DNA from 3 places in the Janthinobacterium sp. 78 genome. Region 3 is predicted to be linked to each of the others. Evidence: predicted binding sites of a transcription regulator. Region 3 holds the regulator's gene; each other region holds the start of a gene.
What was found. Region 3 encodes sigma-54, which starts transcription at its own class of promoters, with help from an activator protein. Its sites were predicted from a motif close to TGGCANGNAANCTGCTTT; they were not measured.
Positions count from the first base shown of each region.

Region 1 (7,545 bases), 190 kb from region 3:
CGCCGCTGGCCGCCATCTCATTCATGGCTGCCTGCAGCAACTTGCCCACGTCGAGTTGCTGGCGGCTGACGGCCAGGCCCACGGCCCAGCCGGCACGCGGCAAGCGGGCGAACGCCACTTCGCTCAAGGGAAAAGCGGGATCGCTTTTCAGCACCGACTCGATTTCCGAACGATTCGCCAGCACGGCGTCGAGCTTGCCCGCCTGCAATTGCTGCAAGGCTTCGGCCGCCGTGTCGAAGATACGCACGTCGTCGCGGTACTTGCCATTGTCTTCACCCAGCATCAGCATGGCGGCGATCGATACCTTTTCCACGCCGATACGCTTGCCGGCCAGCGAAGCGACGCCATCGAATTGCGGCACAGCTTGCGCGCTGCGCGCCAGGCGCACGGTTTCCACGTAATACGGCGCGAAGATCTCGACCTTGTCGTTATCGGCCATCAATTTTTTATCGACCGGCACATGCAGCATCACATCGGCGGGACCATAGCCGAGGTAATGGCCCTTCCACACCATATTGCGCAAATCGTCGTTCAGGTTTTCACCGGCGGGAAAGGGCAGCAAGCTTAGTTTCAAACCCAGCTTTTTGGCCAGCGCTTCGGCAATATCGATATCGATGCCCGTGCCCTTGTCGGAAAACGGCGCAAACTCGTTATACACCGCCACTTTCAGGCTACCCGACTGCTGCACTTTCTGCCAGTCGGCGCGCGCTGGCGCGGCTGCGCACAGTGCCAGGCAGGCGAGCGCAAGCATCGCGCGCGCGCCCGGGAGTTGAAATGAACGCATGGGACTCCTTCGTTATCAATTCGACCTAATTAGACTCGCGGCGGGTTTCCAGGTAGGTCTTGATGGCCCACATGGCTTCCTGGTTGAAGACGCCTTCGAACGGCGGCATGTACACGGCGCCATTGCGTACTTTACCGTGACGGATAGTCGTCAGGAAATAATTGTCCGTTTCCTTGTAGCAGGCCTGTTTCTTTGTCTCATTTTTGATGCCGAAGCAATCGCGGTCGAGCTGGCGCAAGTCCGGCGCGATGCCGCCCGAGATGGCTTCGATGCCGTGGCAACGCGCGCAATTCTGGTTGTAGGCCGAGGTGCCGACCGTCAAGGCCAGCTTGTTGCCACGATACGGGTTTTGTTCGAGCCACTTGTCGCCCACCTTGGGCAAGCCCGTGGTGTCGACGCCTTGCGGCGTGACATTGCCGTGCGCATAGGCCTGCGGCAAGGTCAGCAGGGAAGTGAGGGCGACGGCGCCGGCGGCTGCCACGCCGAGCAGGGTACGGATGGAATAGGTCATGCTGGTCTCCTTGGTTTTTTTAGTGAATATCCAAGAAGAGCAAATGCCATGCCATGCGTACATGCCCCACATCCGACCGCCCATGTATCAATTTGGAACAGCTGCAACAGGTAGTTGTGTCACCACGAGGGTCAGGCGGCGGCCACCGTGCAGATGCTGCCCCGCTCCTGCGGCTCGAAAGTGATACGCACGGGCAAAAATCGGGCAATCACCTCCGCATTCGTCAGCGCGTGCTGCGTCACCTTGCTGCAACTGAAGCTACCGCCACCGGCCAGCGCCATGGGCAGCAAGAGCTGGTCGGCCAGGTGCTCGCCGACTGCCGCGTCCGTCTTGAGATAGGCACGCACCTCGTTCAACAGGCGCTTGGCCACCGTTTCGGCCAGCAAGGACTTTTCGCCGAACGAGGTAAATACTTCCGTGACGTGCTCATGTTCCAATGTCAGCAACAGGACGTTGCCCGGTCCCTGCTCCGCCGGCAAGCCGACGAGGCGCAGCTGCTTGCCGCTCCAGCCCATGCCGTCGGCGACGCGCTCGAGCTCGCGTTGCGCCACGTTCACATGCACGCCCGCCACCACGCTTTCCGCATACCCGGCCTTGCGTTCGCCGCGCTGCAGCAGTGAAATGGGCCGCAAGCGCTGGCACGGTTGCACGGTGGCCAGCACCTCGCCGCCGCCCGCGGGATGAAAACCATAGCGCTGTTGCGTCATCTCTACCTCGGCGCCCATCTGTTCCAGGACACGGCCATACGCGCGCTGCAGGAAATGCACGGGCGGCGCCATGGCATTGTGCGTGCCGCCACTGATGCGCACGGTGGACGGCCCATCCGCATGCAGCAGGGCCGGCAGCAGGGTTTGCAATACCAGGGTGCAACTGCCGGCGCTGCCGATGGCAAAGCGGTAATCGCCACCGCGTATGGGACCAGGCATGAATTCCAGGCTCGATGCGCGCAGCGCCACCGGCGTCGTGCGCGCCCCGCAAATGGCGGCTGCCGCCTGCACGGCCAGCAGATGCTGGCGCAGCAAGCCGGGCTTGTCCCGTCCCGCGCGGATATTCGTCAAGCGGAATGGCTGCCCCGTGATCATCGACAAACTCAGCGCCGAGCGCAAAATCTGTCCGCCGCCTTCACCTTGCGCTCCATCAATTTCTATCATCTCTGCTTTCTCTCTGTTAACCTTTGACGCACACGACCTGCTTCAGGATATGCACCACATCGACCAGCTCGCGCTGTGCCAGCATCACCGCGTCGATATCCTTGTAGGCCATCGGAATCTCATCGATCACATTTTCATCCTTGCGGCATTCCACGCCCTCGGTGGCGCGGATCTGGTCGGTCAGGTTGAAGCGCCGCTTCGCTTCCGTGCGGCTCATCGTGCGTCCGGCACCGTGGCTGCAGCTATGGAAACTCTCCGCATTTCCCTTGCCGCGCACGATAAAACTCTTCGCGCCCATGGAGCCGGGAATGATCCCCAGCTCGCCGGCGCGGGCCGACACGGCGCCCTTGCGCGTGACCAGCACGTCCTTGCCGAAGTGGTGTTCCTTCTGCACATAGTTATGGTGGCAGTTGACGGCCTCCACATGCGTCTGGAACGGCTTATGGATGACCGTGCGCACGGCCGCGATCAGGTTCTGCATCATCACTTCGCGGTTGTTGCGCGCAAAACGCTGCGCCCAGCCCACCGCTTCCACGTAATCGTCGTAATGCTGCGTACCTTCGGCCAGGTAAGCCAGGTCCTGGTCGGGCAGGTTGATGAAGTGCGTGCGCATATCCTGCTTGGCCAGTTCGATGAAATGCGTGCCGATGGCATTGCCCACGCCGCGCGAGCCGGAATGCAGCATGAACCACACGGAGCCCTGCTCGTCGAGGCACACTTCGATGAAGTGGTTACCGCTGCCCAAAGTTCCCAGGTGGCGGTAGTGATTCGTATTTTTCAGCTTCGGCGTTTTCAGGCAGATGGCATCGAACTCGTCCTTCAGCTGCAGCCAGGCCGCATCGACCACCGAAGGCGGCGTATGCCAGGAACCCTCGTCACGGCCGCGGTGGCCGCGCGTCTTCGGCGACATCCCGTGCGGAATGGCGCGTTCGATGGCGCTGCGCAGTGGTCCCAGATTATCAGGCAAGTCGCTGGCCGTCAGCGTGGTTTTCGCCGCCATCATGCCGCAACCGATATCCACGCCGACGGCCGCCGGAATCACCGCACCCAGGGTGGGAATCACGCTGCCGATGGTCGAACCTTTACCCAGGTGGACGTCGGGCATGACGGCGATATGCTTGTAAATGAACGGCAGGGTCGCCGTGTTGCGTAATTGTTTTTTGGCCGCTTCTTCGACAGGCACGCCACGGGTCCACATTTTGACGGGACGGCTGCCTTCGGTATGCAGGACTTCGTATTCTTCGTTTTTCATCTGCTTCTTTTCTTCTATTTTATAGGGGGTGATGACAAGGCTGGGTAAAACGTCTGCCGACGTATCGGCTCTGGAGGTCGGTATTGCCCATTTTCGTTCCTCCCTGCTCTCTACTTTCATCTCGTTGCTACACTCACACTCTCTATTGCAAGCGCTGTGCCAGCTTTCAATATTTCACTCAAGATACCTATAAACCATTGATTTGATTAAATAATATTTAAATGCATGTTCTGCCGAGCAAGTTCCTGCGCATTACAATCTGAACTATAATTATCTTTTAAGATAAATATTTATCCAATTTATGCAAGCAAAACGCACGGTCGTCATCGGCTTTCTCGGCACGCAGCTCGACAATGGCAGGGGAGCGGCACGCTGGGAAAAGTGGCGCCCAAGCATCGCCCTGACCCAGCATGAGGACAAGATCATCGACCGCTTCGAACTGCTGTACGCGGGCAGCCAGTTTGACAATCTGGTACGCCAGGTATCGCAGGATATCGCCAGCGTCTCGCCTGAAACCAGGCTGATCGCCCACGAACTACCGATCAGCGATGCCTGGGACTTCGAGAACGTGTACGGCGCCCTCTACGATTTTGCCAACAACTACCCGTTCGATCCGGACAAGGAAGACTATTGGATCCACATCACCACCGGCAGCCACGTGGTGCAGATCTGCATGTTCCTGATGACGGAAGCACGCTATTTTCCGGGCCGTCTCGTGCAAACGTCGCCGCCCAGGCGCCAGGCCGCCGGCAATCCCGGCAGCTACGCATTGATCGACCTCGATCTGTCGCGCTACGACCAGATCGCCCAGCGTTTTACGCGCGAACAGGCCGAAGGCGTGGCCTTCCTGAAGTCCGGCATCGCCACGCGCAATGCGAAGTTCAACGGCATGATCGAGGAAATCGAGCGCGTCGCCATCAAATCGAAAGCCCCCATGCTGCTGATGGGGCCGACCGGTGCCGGCAAATCCTTGCTCGCGCGCCGCGTGTATGAGCTGAAAAAATCGCGCCACCAGATCGACGGCAAATTCATCGACCTCAATTGCGCCACCCTGCATGGCGATGGCGCCGCTTCCACCCTGTTCGGCCATATCAAGGGTGCCTTCACGGGCGCGGGAGCGGATCGGCCCGGCTTGCTGCGCAGCGCGCACAAGGGCTTGCTGTTTCTCGATGAAATCGGTGAGCTGGGACTCGACGAGCAGGCGATGCTGCTGAAAGCCATCGAGGAAAAGCGCTTTTTCCCCGTCGGTGCCGATACGGAAGTGCAAAGCGACTTCCAGCTGATCGCCGGCACCAACCGCGACCTGGGTGAAGAGGTGGCCGCCGGTCGCTTCCGCGAAGACCTGTATGCGCGCATCAACCTGTGGACCTACGAATTACCGGGCCTGGCACAGCGGCCGGAAGACATCGAGCCGAACCTGGAATACCTGCTGGCGCAATATGGCGCCGAAACGGGCGAAAGAGTGCGCTTCAACAAGGAGGCGCGCGAACGCTTCATGCGCTTCGCCACCCTACCCACCTCGGCATGGAAAGGCAATTTCCGCGACCTGTCTGCCGCCGTTACGCGCCTGGCTACTTTGTCGGAGGCGGGGCGCATCACGGATAGTGTCGTCGACGAAGAGATCAAGCGCCTGCAGCGGATGTGGCGACATCATGGTGGGCGCAGCGATAGCGGGGAAGTGGATCTGACAGGGATCATGGGAGAGCAGGCGGCTTCACAACTCGACCTGTTCGATGCGCTGCAGTTGCAGGCTGTGATCCAGGTGTGCCGGCAATCGAACAGCCTGTCCGATGCGGGCCGCACGCTGTATGCCGTCTCGCGTGCGGCGAAAGCCAAGCCGAATGACGCAGACAGGCTGAAAAAATACCTGACGAAGTTTGGCGTGAGCTGGGAAGACGTGAGTCGATAAAACCCAGCAACAGCCGGGGTCTGCCCCCAGACCCCGGCAAATATCCAGGCGAAAAAAAACCCGACCATTGCTGATCGGGTTTTTCTCTACTGCGTATAACAAGCCTGACGATAACCTACTTTCACACTGGTTGCAGCACTATCATCGGCGCAAAGTTGTTTCACGGTCCTGTTCGGGATGGGAAGGGGTGGGACCAACTTGCTATGGTCATCAGGCATAACTTGTACTGGCATTTGTCCTCAGTGGAGCGACAAAGCCTGAATCTGGAAGAAGCAAAGATTGGGGTAATGAATAGTAGTATCAACAAACGCACAACGTTGTACCGTCTTATCCTCTGTACCTGCTAAGGTTATAGGGACAAGCCGTACGGGCAATTAGTACTGGTTAGCTTAATGCATTACTGCACTTCCACACCCAGCCTATCAACGTCCTGGTCTCGAACGACCCTTCAAAGAGCTCAAGGCTCTGGGAAATCTCATCTCAAGGCAAGTTTCCCGCTTAGATGCTTTCAGCGGTTATCTCTTCCGTATTTAGCTACCCGGCAATGCCACTGGCGTGACAACCGGTACACCAGAGATACGTCCACTCCGGTCCTCTCGTACTAGGAGCAGCCCCCTTCAAATTTCCAACGCCCACGGCAGATAGGGACCAAACTGTCTCACGACGTTTTAAACCCAGCTCACGTACCACTTTAAATGGCGAACAGCCATACCCTTGGGACCGGCTACAGCCCCAGGATGTGATGAGCCGACATCGAGGTGCCAAACTCCCCCGTCGATATGAACTCTTGGGAGGAATCAGCCTGTTATCCCCAGAGTACCTTTTATCCGTTGAGCGATGGCCCTTCCATACAGAACCACCGGATCACTATGTCCTACTTTCGTACCTGCTCGACTTGTCAGTCTCGCAGTTAAGCACGCTTATGCCATTGCACTATCAACACGATGTCCGACCGTATCTAGCGTACCTTCGAACTCCTCCGTTACACTTTAGGAGGAGACCGCCCCAGTCAAACTGCCTACCATGCACTGTCCCCGATCCGGATAACGGACCAAGGTTAGAACCTCAAACAAACCAGGGTGGTATTTCAAGGTTGGCTCCACGAGAACTAGCGTCCCCGCTTCAAAGCCTCCCACCTATCCTACACAGATTGGTTCAAAGTCCAATGCAAAGCTACAGTAAAGGTTCATGGGGTCTTTCCGTCTAGCCGCGGGTAGATTGCATCATCACAAACATTTCAACTTCGCTGAGTCTCGGGAGGAGACAGTGTGGCCATCGTTACGCCATTCGTGCAGGTCGGAACTTACCCGACAAGGAATTTCGCTACCTTAGGACCGTTATAGTTACGGCCGCCGTTTACTGGGACTTCAATCAAGAGCTTGCACCCCATCATTTAATCTTCCAGCACCGGGCAGGCGTCACACCCTATACGTCCACTTTCGTGTTTGCAGAGTGCTGTGTTTTTATTAAACAGTCGCAGCCACCAGTTTATTGCAACCCTTTCACCCTCATGGAGTAAACCAATCAAGCTACCGGGGCGTACCTTTTCCCGAAGTTACGGTACCAATTTGCCGAGTTCCTTCTCCCGAGTTCTCTCAAGCGCCTTAGAATACTCATCTCGCCCACCTGTGTCGGTTTGCGGTACGGTCTCGTATGACTGAAGCTTAGAGGCTTTTCTTGGAACCACTTCCGATTGCTTCGTGCACAAGTGCACTCGTCTCAACCCCTTGAATTCCGTACCCGGATTTGCCTAAGTACCTTCTATGAGCCAAAAACCAACTATTCCAACAGTTGGACAACCTTCCGCGATCCGTCCCCCCATCGCATCATACGACGGTGCAGGAATATTAACCTGCTTCCCATCAGCTACGCATCTCTGCCTCGCCTTAGGGGCCGACTCACCCTGCTCCGATGAACGTTGAACAGGAAACCTTGGGC
Region 1 covers NZ_QENT01000001.1:1,039,641-1,047,185, reverse strand. The annotation lists gene C8C92_RS04585 (transporter substrate-binding domain-containing protein) at 1-784, opposite strand, end outside; gene pedF (cytochrome c-550 PedF) at 810-1,295, opposite strand; gene rtcA (RNA 3'-terminal phosphate cyclase) at 1,427-2,446, opposite strand; gene C8C92_RS04570 (RtcB family protein) at 2,463-3,698, opposite strand; gene rtcR (RNA repair transcriptional activator RtcR) at 4,000-5,607, shown strand; rRNA gene rrf (5S ribosomal RNA) at 5,710-5,822, opposite strand; rRNA gene C8C92_RS04555 (23S ribosomal RNA) at 5,961-7,545, opposite strand, start outside.
Region 1: a site for sigma-54 is predicted at 1,332-1,349, ahead of pedF (cytochrome c-550 PedF). Genes of this name have one in related genera too.

Region 2 (7,545 bases), 200 kb from region 3:
CTGGTGAGCGCCACTTTTGCCGTGAAGCCATACGGCAGGTTCGAATCCAGCGACACTTCCATACCCTGGCGCAAGGTCTTACCCGCATTGCGATAGCTGGTGCGTCCGCCGCTGGACTTGTCGACTACCAGTTCGTCATTCGTCTTGATCTGGAACACGGCCGCGTTCACCTGCGTGTTGTTGCTGATCCTGGCCTTGACGCCCGCTTCCAGGTTGGTGCTGGTGGCCGGTTTCAGTTGGTAATTGAAGCCGCCGCCCAAGCCCGAGTAAAACAGTTCATTCAAGGTAGGTGCTTCGAAGCCGCGCGCGGCGCTGGCGTAGACGTTGACGTTCGGCGTCAGTTTATACAGCAGGCCCAGTACCGGTGTCGTGTGGCTGAATTCCAGGCTGCCGCTGTCGTCGCCATTGCTGAGGAAGTGGTCGTTGACCGCCACTTTCATCTTGCTGTAGCGCACACCTGCGCTGAGCAGCCACGGTCCGCTTTGCCATTCCATCTGGAGATACGGATCGAGGCTGGAGACGACATCCTGCTCGTCGCGGCGCAGCTTGCCTTTTACGCCAAAGCTATTGCCGATGAAGTTTTCATAGCCGGTGCGGTCATCGCTCGAGCGGCCGTAGTCGATGCCGATGGTAGTGCTCAGCTTGCCGCCAGCCAATTGATTTACGTGCAGCCAGTTGGTATCGATGCCGTAGAACTGGCGCTGGAAGTCGACCACGCCGCCCGAATGGCTGGCCGGTGCCTGGAAACCTTTGGTGAAAGCCTGGTACTGGATGACATCGCGGTTGCCGCCATACACCATCACATGCAGGCGGTCATCGCCAAACGCTTGTTCATAGGTGGCGCCGATCTGCTGGTGGTCGATGCTCTTGCGCGTGTTGTAGCGCTCGGCCAGGGTGCGTTTCGGGTTCTGTGTATCCGTCGTGTCGATTTCGCCGGCGCGCGGGTCGCGGGCAAACGTGGCCCAGGTGGCGCCCAGCGGATCTTGCGTGTTGCCCTGGTGCAGGCTGTTGGCGACGATGGTCAGCTTGCTGTCCGCATTGGGCTTGACGGTGATCTTGCCGAACGCCTGTTCGCGCGTGGCGGCGCTGTGGTCGCGGAAGCCATCCGTGCGGAAGCGCGAACCGTCGAGCACGTAGCCGATGCCGCCTGCCTGGCCCTGCGCCGTCAGGTCCACCTTGCTGGTGCCGTAGCTGCCGCCCGTTACATTCAATTCGACGGACGGGGGATTTTGCCCATCCTTGGAAAACAGCTGGATCACACCGCCAGAATGGTTGCCATAGATGGCAGAAAACGGTCCGCGCAGCACTTCGATGCGCTCGGCCGTATCGAGGTTGAAGGTGGCGGCCTGGCCCTGGCCGTCCGGCATGCTGGCAGGAATGCTGTCGCTGATCAGTTTGACGCCGCGCACGCCGAAGGCCGAGCGGGCGCCGAAGCCGCGCGACGAGATCTGCAAGTCTTGCGCGTAGTTCTGGCGGTTCTGCACAACCAGGCCCGGCACGGCGGCCAGCGCTTCCGACGCATTGACGCGGATTTGACCATCCTGGATGCGGGCGCTGTCGACCACGTCGATCGAGGCCGGCACTTCCTGGCTGGGGTGGGCGATGCGGCTGCCGCTGACGACCACCGTATCCATGAGTTGCCCGTTGGCTGGGTCAGCTGCCTCGGCGGCGAAAACGTGGGGGGCGAGGGTGGCGCTGCCGGCGACAAACAGGCTGGCAATGGTGTTCAAGCGGAAACGATGCTGCATGCGGGTTCTCCAATGTGAATAAAAGCCTGCTTGAGCGCGTGAGCGGTACAGGTCTGCGTAGGTGTATCAAGCAATATGCCTGCCATGTCTCCATTGGTGGGCTGAAATTATACGCGTGTCCGTGGCACGGCGTTTGCTTACAGCAATTGTCAGAGGCGCCGCTACCGCGCGCTTTTCCTGTGTTTTTCCATTGAAAAGGTGATTATGCCCAACTTCTTCTCACGCTTGCGCCAGGTGTGCTGGCTGCTGCCTGTACTCGCCAGCAGCGCCCTCCAGGCCGCTCCTTTTGCCTATGTCCCCAATGAAAAATCGGGCACCTTGAGCGTGATCGACACGGCGACCGACCAGGTGGTGCGCCAGATCGCGGCAGGCAAGCGGCCGCGTGGCATTGCCGCCGACCCCACCGGGCGGCAATTGTTTGTCACCGATGCCGCCAGCAGCGCCTTGTTGCTGATCGATAACGCGACCGGCACGCCCGTGCGCACGGTGGCGCTGGGCAAGTCGCCCGAAGGCGTCAGCGCTACGCAGGACGGTCATTACGTGGCCGTGGCCGTCGAGGAAAACAATAGCGTGGCCTTGCTCGATGGCCAGACGGGCGTCTTGCTTGCCGATATCAAGGTGCAGGGACGCAATCCGGAACATGCCGTGTTCAGCCCGGACGGGCGCTGGCTGCTGGTCAGTGCGGAAGAGGCCGAGCAAGTCGATGTCATTGATGTGGCGCAACGCCGCCAGGTGGCTTCCATCGCCGTGGGCCTGCGTCCGCGTGGCATCGGTTTCAGTCCGGACTCCGGCCGCGCCTACGTGGCGTGCGAACTGGTCAACGCCGTGTATGTGATCGACATGGCCGCGCGCAAGGCGATTGCCACCATTCCAGCTGGCAAGAATGCCAACGGCATCGCCGTCCATCCTGGCGGCAAGCAGGTGTATGTCTCGAACGGCACGGACGGCACGGTGATGGTGATCGATACGGCCAGCCACCAGGTCACGGCCACCATTCCCGTCGGCAAGCGCCCGTGGAATATGGCCATCACGCCCGATGGCAGCAAGCTGTACGTGGCCAATGGCCGCTCGAACAGCGTTTCCGTCATCGATACGGCCAGCGCGCGCAAGGTGGCCGATATTGCCGTGGGCGAATTGCCATGGGGCGTGGTGATACGGTAGTGGTACAGGAGCAGGTGTTCCAGTCTGGTACACCTGTTCCATTGTGCAGCGGCGCAGGGGGCGCGATGCGGGCTGGCGTCCAGGCTGGCACGGATCGGAACAGGGGCCGCGCCGCTTGTTCAAAACGCCAACAGAGCCGCGCCCTCCGCTCAAGCCCGGGGCGTGCGCTGAAAAGCGCGCCGGGTTTGACGCCACGCCCTTGCAACAGGGGGAAAAGCGGCTAAGTTTGTAGTGGGATGGTGAGCTGGCACGGCATTTGCGGAAGACTCCGTGTACTCACCCCATCTGTACCAGGACGTTTGATTTTAATTAAAGCAATTCCATTCTAATTAACCCGATAGAGGACGACATGAATCTCGCAGACATCAGCAAACTGGGCGTAGCCAATCCCTTCAAACAACGCTATGACAATTACATCGGCGGTCAGTTCGTTGCACCAGTAAAAGGTGAATACTTTCCTAACATCACGCCCATCACGGGCTTGCCGTTTTGCGAAATCGCCCGTTCCACGGCGGAAGACGTCGAGCTGGCGCTGGACGCCGCGCATGCCGCCAAGGATGCCTGGGGCAAGACTTCACCCGCCGAGCGCGCCAATATCCTGAATCGCATCGCCGACCGCATCGAACAGAACCTGAGCCTGATCGCCACGGCGGAAACCATCGACAACGGCAAGCCGATCCGTGAAACGATGAATGCCGACATTCCGCTGGCCATCGACCATTTCCGTTACTTCGCCGGCTGCATCCGCGCGCAGGAAGGTTCCGTCGCGCAAATCGACGCGGAAACCTATGCCTATCACTACCATGAGCCGCTGGGTGTCGTGGGCCAGATCATCCCGTGGAATTTCCCGATTCTGATGGCCGTGTGGAAACTGGCGCCAGCCCTGGCCGCCGGCAATTGCGTGGTCCTCAAACCGGCCGAGCAAACCCCGGCGTCCATCATGGTGTTGATCGAACTGATCGGCGACTTGCTGCCACCGGGCGTGCTGAACATCATCAACGGTTTCGGCCTGGAAGCGGGCAAGCCGCTGGCGTCGAGCAAGCGCATCGCCAAGATCGCCTTCACGGGTGAAACGGGCACGGGCCGCTTGATCATGGGTTACGCGGCGCAAAACCTGATTCCCGTCACCCTGGAGCTGGGCGGCAAGTCGCCGAACATCTTCTTTGAAGACGTGATGGATGCCGACGATGATTATTTCGACAAGTGCCTGGAAGGCTTCACCATGTTTGCGCTGAATCAAGGCGAGGTGTGCACTTGCCCATCGCGCGTGCTGATCCAGGAATCGATTTACGAGAAATTCATCGAACGGGCCTTGAAGCGCGTGGCCGCCATCAAGCAGGGCAATCCGCTCGACTCGTCCACCATGATCGGCGCCCAGGCGTCGCAGGAGCAGCTGGAAAAAATCCTGTCCTACCTCGACATCGGCCGCCAGGAAGGCGCCGAAGTGCTGGCCGGCGGTGAGCGCCATACGCAGGCAGGCGACCTGGAGGGCGGCTACTACGTGCGTCCGACGGTGTTCAAGGGCAACAACAAGATGCGCATCTTCCAGGAAGAGATTTTCGGGCCCGTCGTCTCCGTGACCACCTTCAAGGATGAGGCCGAAGCGCTGGCGATTGCCAACGATACCTTGTACGGCCTGGGTGCAGGCTTGTGGACGCGTGACGGTTCGCGCGCCTTCCGCATGGGACGCGCCATCCAGGCGGGCCGCGTGTGGACCAATTGCTACCACCTGTATCCAGCCCACGCCGCATTCGGTGGCTACAAGCAATCGGGTATCGGCCGCGAAAACCACAAGATGATGCTCGACCACTACCAGCAAACGAAGAACTTGCTGGTGAGCTATAGCCCGAAAGCCCTGGGCTTCTTCTAAACCGGCAACAGGCGCCGCGCCCTTAGCCGGGGGCGGCGCGCAGAAAGGGATGCCATGAGTGCAGCAATTGCCCGGGTGGTCGCCACCGATGCGGCGCTGGAAATGATGGACAAGTTGCGCCAGCGTCACGGCCCGCTGATGTTTTTCCAGTCGGGCGGCTGCTGCGACGGCAGCGCGCCCATGTGCTATGCGCTGGGCGAGTTCGATGTCAGCGATACCGATATCTATCTCGGCAACTTGAATGGCACACCGTTTTACATGGGACTCGAGCAATTCGAGTACTGGGAGCATACCCAGTTGATTATCGATGTGGTCGATGGCAATGGCGGCATGTTTTCACTCGACAACGGCACGGGCAAGCGCTTCCTGACGCGCTCGCGCCTGTTCACCGATGAAGAGTGCGCGCTGTTGCATGCCCAGCCGCATGAGCACCGCAAGACCTGATACACACATACTAATAAAACAGAGGGAGATGATTGTGCAGAAAAAAATCATGGGGATCGTCGTCGGTTTGGGGTTGGCATCCTTGGCCTCGTTGGCCCAGGCGGCCGACGTGGGCAATGTCACCAATGCCATGCTCGACAACACGGCGAAGAATCCAGCCAGCGTGCTGTCGTTTGGCATGGGCACGCAGGGGCAGCGCTATTCGCCGTTGACGCAAATCAATGACAAGACCGTGGCCAAGCTGGTGCCGGCCTGGTCGTTCTCGTTTGGCGGCGAAAAACAGCGGGGCCAGGAATCGCAGCCGCTGATTCATAACGGCAAGATGTTCGTCACGGCATCGTACTCGCGCATCTTTGCCGTCGACTTGAAAACGGGCGCCAAGCTGTGGAAGTATGAGCATCGCTTGCCGGACGGCATCATGCCGTGCTGCGACGTGGTCAACCGCGGTGCCGCCCTGTATGGCAACCTGGTGATTTTTGGCACGCTCGACGCCTACTTGGTGGCGCTGGACCAGAACACGGGCAAGATCGTCTGGAAGGAAAAGGTCGACGATTATGCGGCCGGCTACTCGATGACGGCCGCGCCGCTGATCGCCGAAGGCTTGCTGCTGACGGGTGTGTCGGGCGGCGAATTCGGCATCGTCGGCCGGGTCGAAGCGCGCAACCCGATGACGGGCGACCTCGTGTGGAGCCGTCCGACGGTAGAGGGCCATATGGGCCACCGCTACGACAAGGATGGCAAGGCCATCGACAACGGCATCTCGGGAACGGTGAACAAAACCTGGCCGGGCGACCTGTGGAAAACGGGCGGCGCCTCGACCTGGATGGGCGGCACCTACGATCCGCAAACCAAGCTGGCCTATTTCGGCACCGGCAACCCGGCGCCATGGAACAGCCATTTGCGTCCCGGCGACAACCTGTATTCCTCGTCCACCGTGGCGCTGGACGTCAAGACAGGCCAGATCAAATGGGCGTATCAAAACACGCCCAACGATGCCTGGGATTTCGATGGCGCCAACGAGTTCGTCACCTTCGACATGGATGGCAAGCGCTACGGCGGCAAGGCCGACCGCAACGGTTTCTTCTATGTCATCGATGCCACCAACGGCAAGCTGCAGAACGCCTTTCCGTTTGTGAAGAAAATCACCTGGGCCAGCAGCATCGACCTGAAAACGGGACGGCCGAACTATATCGCCGCTGGCCGCCCAGGCGACCCGACCAAGGGAGAGGAGGGCAAGAAAGGCACGACCGTGTTTGCCGCGCCCGCTTTCCTCGGTGCAAAAAACCAGATGCCGATGGCCTACTCGCCGCAAACCAAGCTGTTCTACGTTCCCGCGAACGAATGGGGCATGGACATCTGGAACGAGCCGATCAGCTACAAGAAGGGTGGCGCTTTCCTCGGTGCCGGTTTTACCATCAAACCCTTGTTTGACGACTACATCGGCGCCATGCGCGCCATTGATCCGAAGACGGGCAAGATCGTCTGGGAAATCAAGAACAACGCGCCGCTGTGGGGCGGCGTGATGAGCACGGCCGGCAATCTGGTGTTCTACGGCACGCCGGAAGGCTACCTGAAAGCCGTCGACGCGAAGACGGGCAAGGAACTGTGGAAATTCCAGACGGGTTCCGGCGTCGTGGCGCCGCCCGTCACCTGGCAGGATGGCGATACGCAATATGTGGCCGTCGTATCTGGCTGGGGTGGTGCGGTACCGCTGTGGGGTGGCGAAGTGGCCAAGAAGGTCAACTTCCTGGAGCAGGGCGGTTCCGTGTGGGTCTTCAAACTGGCATCGAAGTAACGGGGTGAAACGCCCGGGCCATTCGGACGGGTGTCTCCCTGTCCGCCGGGCGCTTTCTTTTTGCTGACGGCCCAGGCCGTCAGTTTTTTGTTTACCAGTCTCTCCACTATGCATACTTGCGGTCAAAAAATGAACACTATCTGTGGCAATTGATCCGCTGCTGCACACGTTAACGACGCTTTTTCTCTTTCTCCCTCTGAGCAGTGCTGGGCACGCTTATTGCCAAAGCTTGAGGTACATCAATCACTGGTGTGCACACTAAAAACAGAGAAGAAAGAGGAGACGCAATGAACACATTGAGCAAGCTGGGGAGCCTGGGTGTCATGACAATCGCAGCGATGGGGCAGGCACAAGCCGTCGATATCAAGGCGGGAGACTGGACCGTGTCGGTGGGCGGCATCGTCAACGCCTATTACACGCAAGTGTCGTGTTCGGGCGATGCGGTGGGCGGGCTGGCGCTGGGTGGCCAGGCGCTCGGTTGCGGCGGCGAGAAGGACCGCACCACGATCGGCAATGGCTTGCTGCCG
Region 2 covers NZ_QENT01000001.1:1,047,684-1,055,228, forward strand. The annotation lists gene C8C92_RS04590 (TonB-dependent receptor) at 1-1,748, opposite strand, end outside; gene C8C92_RS04595 (beta-propeller fold lactonase family protein) at 1,953-2,909, shown strand; gene adh (aldehyde dehydrogenase) at 3,259-4,779, shown strand; gene C8C92_RS04605 (DUF779 domain-containing protein) at 4,834-5,223, shown strand; gene C8C92_RS04610 (methanol/ethanol family PQQ-dependent dehydrogenase) at 5,252-7,018, shown strand; gene C8C92_RS04615 (porin) at 7,306-7,545, shown strand, end outside.
Region 2: a site for sigma-54 is predicted at 1,871-1,888, ahead of C8C92_RS04595 (beta-propeller fold lactonase family protein). Genes of this name have one in related genera too.

Region 3 (7,545 bases):
GGCACGACGTCAAGGTGATGTTCCTCACGGCCACCACGCATTCGCTGGTGGCGCGCTTCTCGGAAACGCGGCGCAGCCATCCGCTGTCGCACGAATTGCGGCCGAACCAGAACCCCGCCAGCCGCCGCACCCTGATCGAATGTATCTCGGAAGAACGCGAACGCCTGTCGGCCATCGAGCAATTGGGCCATGTGATCGATACCTCGGAACTGAGCGCGAACAAATTGCGTGCCTGGATCAAGGATATCGTCGCCTCCGAACGCGCGCCGCTGACCTTGTTCTTCGAATCGTTCGCCTTCAAACTGGGCGTGCCGCTGGACGCCGATTTCGTCTTCGACGTGCGGGCCTTGCCGAATCCCTATTACGACCTGGCGCTGCGTCCGCTCGACGGACGCGATGCGCCCGTGATCGCCTTCCTCGACGCGCAGCCGAGCGCGCTGGAACTGCTGGCCGACATCCGCGCCTTCATCGAGAAGTGGTTGCCGTCATTCAAATCCGACAACCGCAGCTACCTGACGGTGGCGCTCGGTTGCACGGGTGGCCAGCACCGCTCCGTGTACATGGCGGAACGGCTGGCGCAGTATTTCGGGCCGAACGAGCGCGTGGTTCTACGCCACCGCGAGCGCAGCTAGAGAACGCCAATAAAACCTACTGCGCGTCGGTATAGGTGGTCTGCGATGCTCACTGTGCGTAAAGCACAGTTCCGCTTCTCAACCACCTCTCCCTTCCGCTCGCTACGGTTTTATCCAGCGTTGTTACTTCAGATAATAAAGCGGATGCGCCGTGGCCGGCCAGACGGGGGCAAAGAAACGTGCCACCATGGCTGCATCGACCTCGTCCAGGCTGGCGGGGTTCCAACGTGGCGCATTGTCCTTGTCGACCACCAGCGCGCGCACGCCTTCGAGCACTTCGCCATGCGCGAAATTGTGGCGCACCACGCTGCGCTCCAGGCGCAGGCAGTCGGCCACACCCAGGTGGGCACCGCGCTGCAGCAATTCGAGGGTCACCGACATCATCAGCGGTGAACGCAAACGCATGGCCGCCAGGGCCTTGCCTGCGAACGCGCTGTCGTCCTGCGCCAGCGAGGCCATGATGGCGGCCACGGAAGGGGCGCCGAAGTGGCGGTCCAGCGCCGTGCGCGCGGTGGCCAAAGCAGAAGCCCCCGCCTCGGCCTGGAACGGCGCGGCCAGCGCCTTGATGGCCACCGGCAAGGCCTCGCCCGGCGTCGATTCGAACAGGGCCAGCAGCGCCCCCATCTGCGCCTCGGGCAGGTAGACATCGGCCAGCCCCGTGTACAGGGCATCGGCCGCGTTGATCGTCAAGCCCGTCAAGCCCAGGTACAGGCCCAGCTGGCCGGCCAGGCGGGACAGAAAATAACTGCCGCCCACGTCCGGGAACAAGCCGATATTGACTTCCGGCATGGCCATGCGCGTGCGGCCCGTGACGATGCGCAGGCGGTTGCCGGGCCCGGCTTGCGCCACGCCCATGCCGCCGCCCATGACCACGCCATCCATCACGGCGATATACGGTTTCGGGTAGAAATGAATGACATGATTTAAGGCGTATTCTTCTGTAAAGAAATCTTCCAGCAATGCACTGCCGCCTTGCGGCGTAGCCAGGCCCGCATCGTAAAAGAAACGGATATCGCCGCCGGCGCACAGGGCTTTTTCGCTGCTGGAACGGATCACGACGGCGTCCACCTGCGGATCGTCGCGCCAGGCCAGCAAGACGGCACTCAGGGCCCGCACCATCTCCAGCGACAGGGAATTGAAGGCTTTCGGACGGTCGAGCACGATGTGCCCGGTACGGTTGCGGATGGAGGTCTGGACGAAGTCGCTCATGGGAAAATGAAAGAAGTGAGAGTAGGCACATTCTAGCGCCTGCACGGGCAACATTGCGCTCGACAGGCAGGGGCGCAAAAAAGGGCGCAATGTGCGCCCTTAGTTGATCACAACCGGTTGAAAGTCGCAGGCCGTTTAGACGGCGGCTAATTCTTCTTCCGAGTTGTCTGGCAGATGCTTGATCGCCTCTTTACCGTGCCCTTGCACTTTGGTTTTGTATTTCATCACTTGCCTGTCCAGCTTGTCGATCAGGATATCGATTGCGGCATACAGGTCATGCGCCAGGCTTTCCACATAGACAGTTTTGCCACTCAGACGCAGGTTGACTTCGGCCTTTTGACGTTTTTCTTTCTCTTTGAGGTTATCCACGGTCAGAATCACGGCGATATCGATAACTTGATCGAAATGACGTTTCACGCGCTCCAGCTTCGTTTGTACGTATTCACGGATGGCTGGTGTCACTTCGAGATGATGTCCGCTGATGGTGAGATTCATACACACTCCTAAAGATGATCGGGTTCGTGCGGTCCATCCTATCCGGCCCGCAGAGGAACCGAAAAAAACTTACAAACACTTACGCAGGCTCACTGGCGGAATTTTCAACGCTTCCCGGTATTTGGCAACAGTACGTCGCGCAATCACCATGCCTTGTTCCCCCAGCATGTCCGCAATCTTACTGTCGGATAAAGGATTTTTAGGGTCTTCTGCTCCTGTCAGTTGCACGATCAATGCCCGTATCGCCGTCGATGATGCTTCGCCCCCCGCTTCGGTGGCGACGTGGCTACCAAAGAAATATTTCAACTCGAACATGCCGTGCGGGGTCAGCATGTACTTTTGAGTTGTTACCCGCGAGATAGTACTCTCGTGTAAACCCAGTGTATCAGCTATTTCACGGAGCACAAGGGGGCGCATGGCAACGGCCCCATGCGAGAAAAAGTTCTTTTGTCTTTCTACTATCGCCTGTGCCACGCGCAGGATCGTGTCGAAGCGCTGGCGCATATTCTTGATCAGCCACTTGGCTTCCTGCAACTGTGCGCCCATGGCGCCCTCGCCCTTGCCCTGCTTGAGCAAGTTGGCGTACATGGCGTTGACGCGCAGGCGCGGCATGACGTCGTTGTTCAGGGTGACTTGCCAGCCATTGCGCGCGCGCTTGACGACGACGTCGGGCACCACGTAATCGGACACGTCCGAGGCGAACACGGCGCCCGGATGCGGATTGCACTGGCGAATCACCGTTTGCGCTTCACGCAAGTCTTCCTCGTCGCAATCGAGGGCTTTTTTCAGCTTGTTGAAATCGCGCTGGGCAAACCAGGCCAGATGCTTTTCCACGATGACGAGGGCCATGCGCCGCGTCACCATGGCGACGTGCGGCAAACGCTTGATTTGCAGCGCCAGGCATTCGGATGCATTGCGCGCACCCACGCCGGGCGGATCGAAACTTTGCAACAGGGACAAGGCCGTGCGCATCTCGTCGGCGTCGATTTCCAGCTCTTCCGGCAGGCGCGCCAGGATGTCGTCGAGCGACTCTTCCAGGTAGCCATTGTCGTCGAGCGCGTCGATGATCAGCTCGACCAGCGCGCGGTCGCGCAACTCGAGCACCGTCACGCGCATCTGCTCCATCAGGTGCTCGCGCAGGGTGCAGTGATGGGCCTCCAATTGCGGACGCGAATCTTCGTCATCGGGCGCCTTGCCCCGGCTCGCCTCGCTCCAGTCGCTGTCGCCACCGTCTGCGGCGGCCGGGCTGTCGCTCGCCTCGCCGTCAAAGGTCTCCGCTTCGGCCGGCGCCGCAGGCGCATCCTGGCCTGGCGGCTGGGGCGGCGCTTCGGCCGGCGCGGCCGTGGAACTCAGGGCTCCGTCGGACAGCAGGCGCAGCGAATGGTCGAGCGGATCGTCGAGGCGCTCGAGCAAGGGATTGTCCGTCAGCAGTTGCTCGAGTTCCTGGTGCAATTCCAGGGTAGACAATTGCAACAGGCGTATCGATTGCTGCAACTGCGGCGTCAGTGCCAGGTGCTGCGAAGTGCGCAGCTGCAATGATTGTTTCATTGGCTCACATGCGGAAGTGTTCGCCCAGGTAGACCCGGCGTACCGACTCGTTCGCGATGATGTCGTCGGGGCGTCCCGACGCCAGCACCGAGCCCTGGTTGATGATGTAGGCACGGTCGCAGATACCCAGCGTCTCGCGCACATTATGGTCGGTGATCAGCACGCCGATATTGCGCTCCTTCAAGAAGCGCACGATGCGCTGGATCTCGATCACGGCAATCGGGTCGACACCGGCGAACGGTTCGTCGAGCAGCACGAAACGCGGGTCGGTAGCCAGCGCGCGGGCGATTTCCACGCGGCGTCGCTCGCCGCCCGACAGCGACAGCGCCTGGTTCTCGCGCAACTTTTCAATCTGCAAGTCAGCCAGCAATTTATCCAGGCGCTCCTCGATCTCGGCCTTCTTCAAAGGACGGCCTTCGACGGTCTGGATTTCCAGCACGGCGCGGATATTGTCTTCCACCGTCAGCTTGCGGAAGACGGACGCTTCCTGCGGCAGATACGACAGGCCCATCTGCGCGCGGCGGTGGATCGGCAGGCGGGAAATGTCCACGCCGCTGATATCGATGCTGCCGCCGTCCGACGGCACCAGGCCGACGATCATGTAGAACGAGGTGGTCTTGCCGGCGCCGTTCGGGCCCAGCAATCCCACCACTTCGCCGCATTCGACTTGCAGCGATACATCATGCACGACTTGCCGCTTGCCATAGGTTTTTTGCAGCCCGCGAACGATCAGGGTGCTGCCGCAACGTGTATTGTCCATTAGTTCTTTCCTGGTGCGGGCGTGGCCGGCGCCTTGGGCTTCGGCTGGATCACCATGCGCACGCTGCCGCCATCGGGGGTGCTGGTGCCGCTGTCGGAATTTTCCATTTTGAATACTTCCTTGCGGCTGTCATACGAGATGAAGGCGCCGTTGGCCACGTCGGTCACTTTCGTGCCTTCCAGGCGCGTCAGCTTGGCCTTGGAAAACAGTTTCACCACTTCCGTCTTGTTATCGTATTCCACGCGCTCCGCCTCGCCTTCCACCCACAGGTCACCCGCGCCATCGCGCTTCTGGCGGAAGGTGGCCAGCTTGCCGGGATCGGCCCAGAAGGTGATGAACTGGTAGCCTTGCGGGTCTTCCGTGATCAGGGCCCGGCCCGCCTTCATGGTCAGAGTCCCTTTCACCAGCACGACGTCGCCCGTCAGGGTACGCACCTGCTTGACGTCATCGACGTGGCCGCTACGTGCCGTGATGACGGCTTCCTTCTCGGAATCGGCCTTCTCGGCATGCGCCACGCCCATCATGGCCAGAGAAAATACGGTCAACAGCAAGATATTCTTCATAGTATGGTTTCCTTGTTTCATTCTGTCATTTTGCCGCCGCAGCCGGGCGCGGTTTCGGCGGGAGGACCATGCGCAGCGCATTCGACACTTCCACCACGCCGGTGGCGTTATTGGCCTTCATGCCGATGCCATTGATGCGCGAGGCGCCCGTCAGGATATCGACAGGCACGTCCGTTTCCATTCTTTCTTCATCCGGGAATACCGTCAGCGCTTCCGTCTTGACTGTCAGGTTCTGCGCCTTCGGACTGGCCACGCGGTCGATCACGACATTGCGGTGCAGTTGCAGCCGGGTATTGCCCTGGTCGATATGCGCCAGTTCCGCATTCATGTTCATCGGCGGCATGCCTGGCGTGAGCTTGCGCACGAAAGGCTGGTCGATATCGGAGGAATCATCGAGCGGATAATGCGTGAGCTTGGTGCCCGACACGATATAGCTGGGTTTACCCGTCAAGTCCATGCGCACCAGGCTGAAATTGGTGATGAAATAGTCTGGCTCATCCAGATGCTTGCTGGCCGTGATGTCCTGGGCATTCTTGTTCATCACTTCCAGCAGCCAGAAGCTGCCCAGCGCAAAGACGACGGCCCCAAGCACGGTAAAAATCATGCGCCAGCGATGGGCGCCTCCTGGCTTACGCATAGGCTTTCACTCTTTCAAATCTGACTGGCGGCAAGGCGATGCGCCTCACTCCAGGAATGGCGCCATGACGCGCGCATAGTTATCCTGCGCGCGCAGCAGGAATTCGCAGATCTCGCGCACCGCGCCACGACCGCCGCCGGCCTGCGTCACATGGTGCGCCAAGTCCAGCGCTTCCGGACGCCCGCCCGGCACGCTGACGGCAAAGCCCACGCGGCGCAGGATGGGCGCATCGATGACATCGTCGCCGATATAGCCGCATTGCTCTTCCGTCAAGCCCGTCAGCGCCAGCAGTTCGCGAAACGGCGTCAGCTTGTCGTGACCGCCCTGGTGCACATGGGTAATGCCCAGGTCTTGCGCGCGGCGCGCCGTGATGGCCGAGCGGCGTGCGCTGATGATGGCCGTCTGCACGCCCGATTCCTGCAGCAGCTTGATGCCCAGGCCATCATACACATTAAACGTTTTCATCATCTCGCCATCGGGGCCGAAATGCAGGCTGCCGTCGGTGAGCACGCCATCGACGTCAAAGATCATCAGTTTGACTTTGGCCGCGCGCGCCAGGTTGTCCGCTACGCTCTCCATCAGATCACCTTCGCTTGCGTCAGATCATGGATATGCAGCGCGCCTACCAGCTTGCCGTCGGCATCGACGACCAGCATCTGGTTGATGCGGAACTGCTCCATCACGGCCACGGCATCGACGGCCAGGCGTTCGGGCGCGATGCTGCGCGGCTGCGCATGCATGACGTCGCGGATCGCCACTTGCGTGAAATCCTGCACACGCTCGAACATGCGGCGCAAGTCGCCATCGGTAAACACGCCCACGGGGCGCTCATCCGCATCGACGACGGCCGTCATGCCCATGCCCTTCTTCGTCATTTCTTCCAGCGCCTGCAGCAAGGAAGCGTCCACGGGCACCTTCGGTACCCGTTCGCCGCTGCGCATGACGTCATGCACATGCGTGAGCAGGCGGCGGCCCAGGGCGCCGCCCGGGTGCGAGCGGGCGAAATCTTCTTCCTTGAAGCCGCGCAAGTCGAGCAAAGCCACGGCGATCGCATCGCCCAGGGCCAGGGTGACGGTGGTGCTGGCCGTCGGCGCCAGGTTCAGCGGACAGGCTTCTTTCTCAACAGAAATATCCAGGTGCACGTCAGCCAATTGCGCCAGGCTGGAGTTCGGCTTGCCCGTCATGGAAATGAGCACGCCACCCATACGCTTGACGACGGGCATGATGGCCATCAGTTCCGACGATTCGCCGGAGTACGATATGGCAATAAACGCATCGTCCGAGGTGACCATGCCCAGGTCGCCATGGGCCGCTTCGGCCGGATGCACGAACAGGGCCGGCGTGCCGGTGGAAGCGAGGGTGGCGGCAATCTTGCGCGCGATATGGCCGGACTTGCCGATGCCGGAGACGACGACACGCCCCTTGCATTGCAGCAACATCGCCACGGCGCGGCCCACGCTGTCGTCCGTGGCCAGGCGCGCGTGCAGCGCAACGATGGCGTCGGACTCGATCTGCAAGGTGGTGCGGGCCAGCGCGACGGCGCGCTCGGTCGTCGCTTGCATGTCAATTCGATCAAAAGCTTTCAGCATTGTTTTTTCATGGGTTACACTCATGCCCAAAGTATAAACGAATTAGGAAAGCAAAAAACTTGCCAGTCACAACAAACAACGATTTCCATTGACCGTACCGGGCAACCCATGT
Region 3 covers NZ_QENT01000001.1:847,281-854,825, reverse strand. The annotation lists gene rapZ (RNase adapter RapZ) at 1-632, shown strand, start outside; gene C8C92_RS03735 (enoyl-CoA hydratase/isomerase family protein) at 756-1,841, opposite strand; gene raiA (ribosome-associated translation inhibitor RaiA) at 1,977-2,336, opposite strand; gene C8C92_RS03725 (RNA polymerase factor sigma-54) at 2,406-3,884, opposite strand; gene lptB (LPS export ABC transporter ATP-binding protein) at 3,889-4,644, opposite strand; gene lptA (lipopolysaccharide transport periplasmic protein LptA) at 4,644-5,207, opposite strand; gene lptC (LPS export ABC transporter periplasmic protein LptC) at 5,233-5,844, opposite strand; gene C8C92_RS03705 (HAD hydrolase family protein) at 5,890-6,423, opposite strand; gene C8C92_RS03700 (KpsF/GutQ family sugar-phosphate isomerase) at 6,423-7,433, opposite strand; gene C8C92_RS03695 (monovalent cation:proton antiporter family protein) at 7,542-7,545, shown strand, end outside.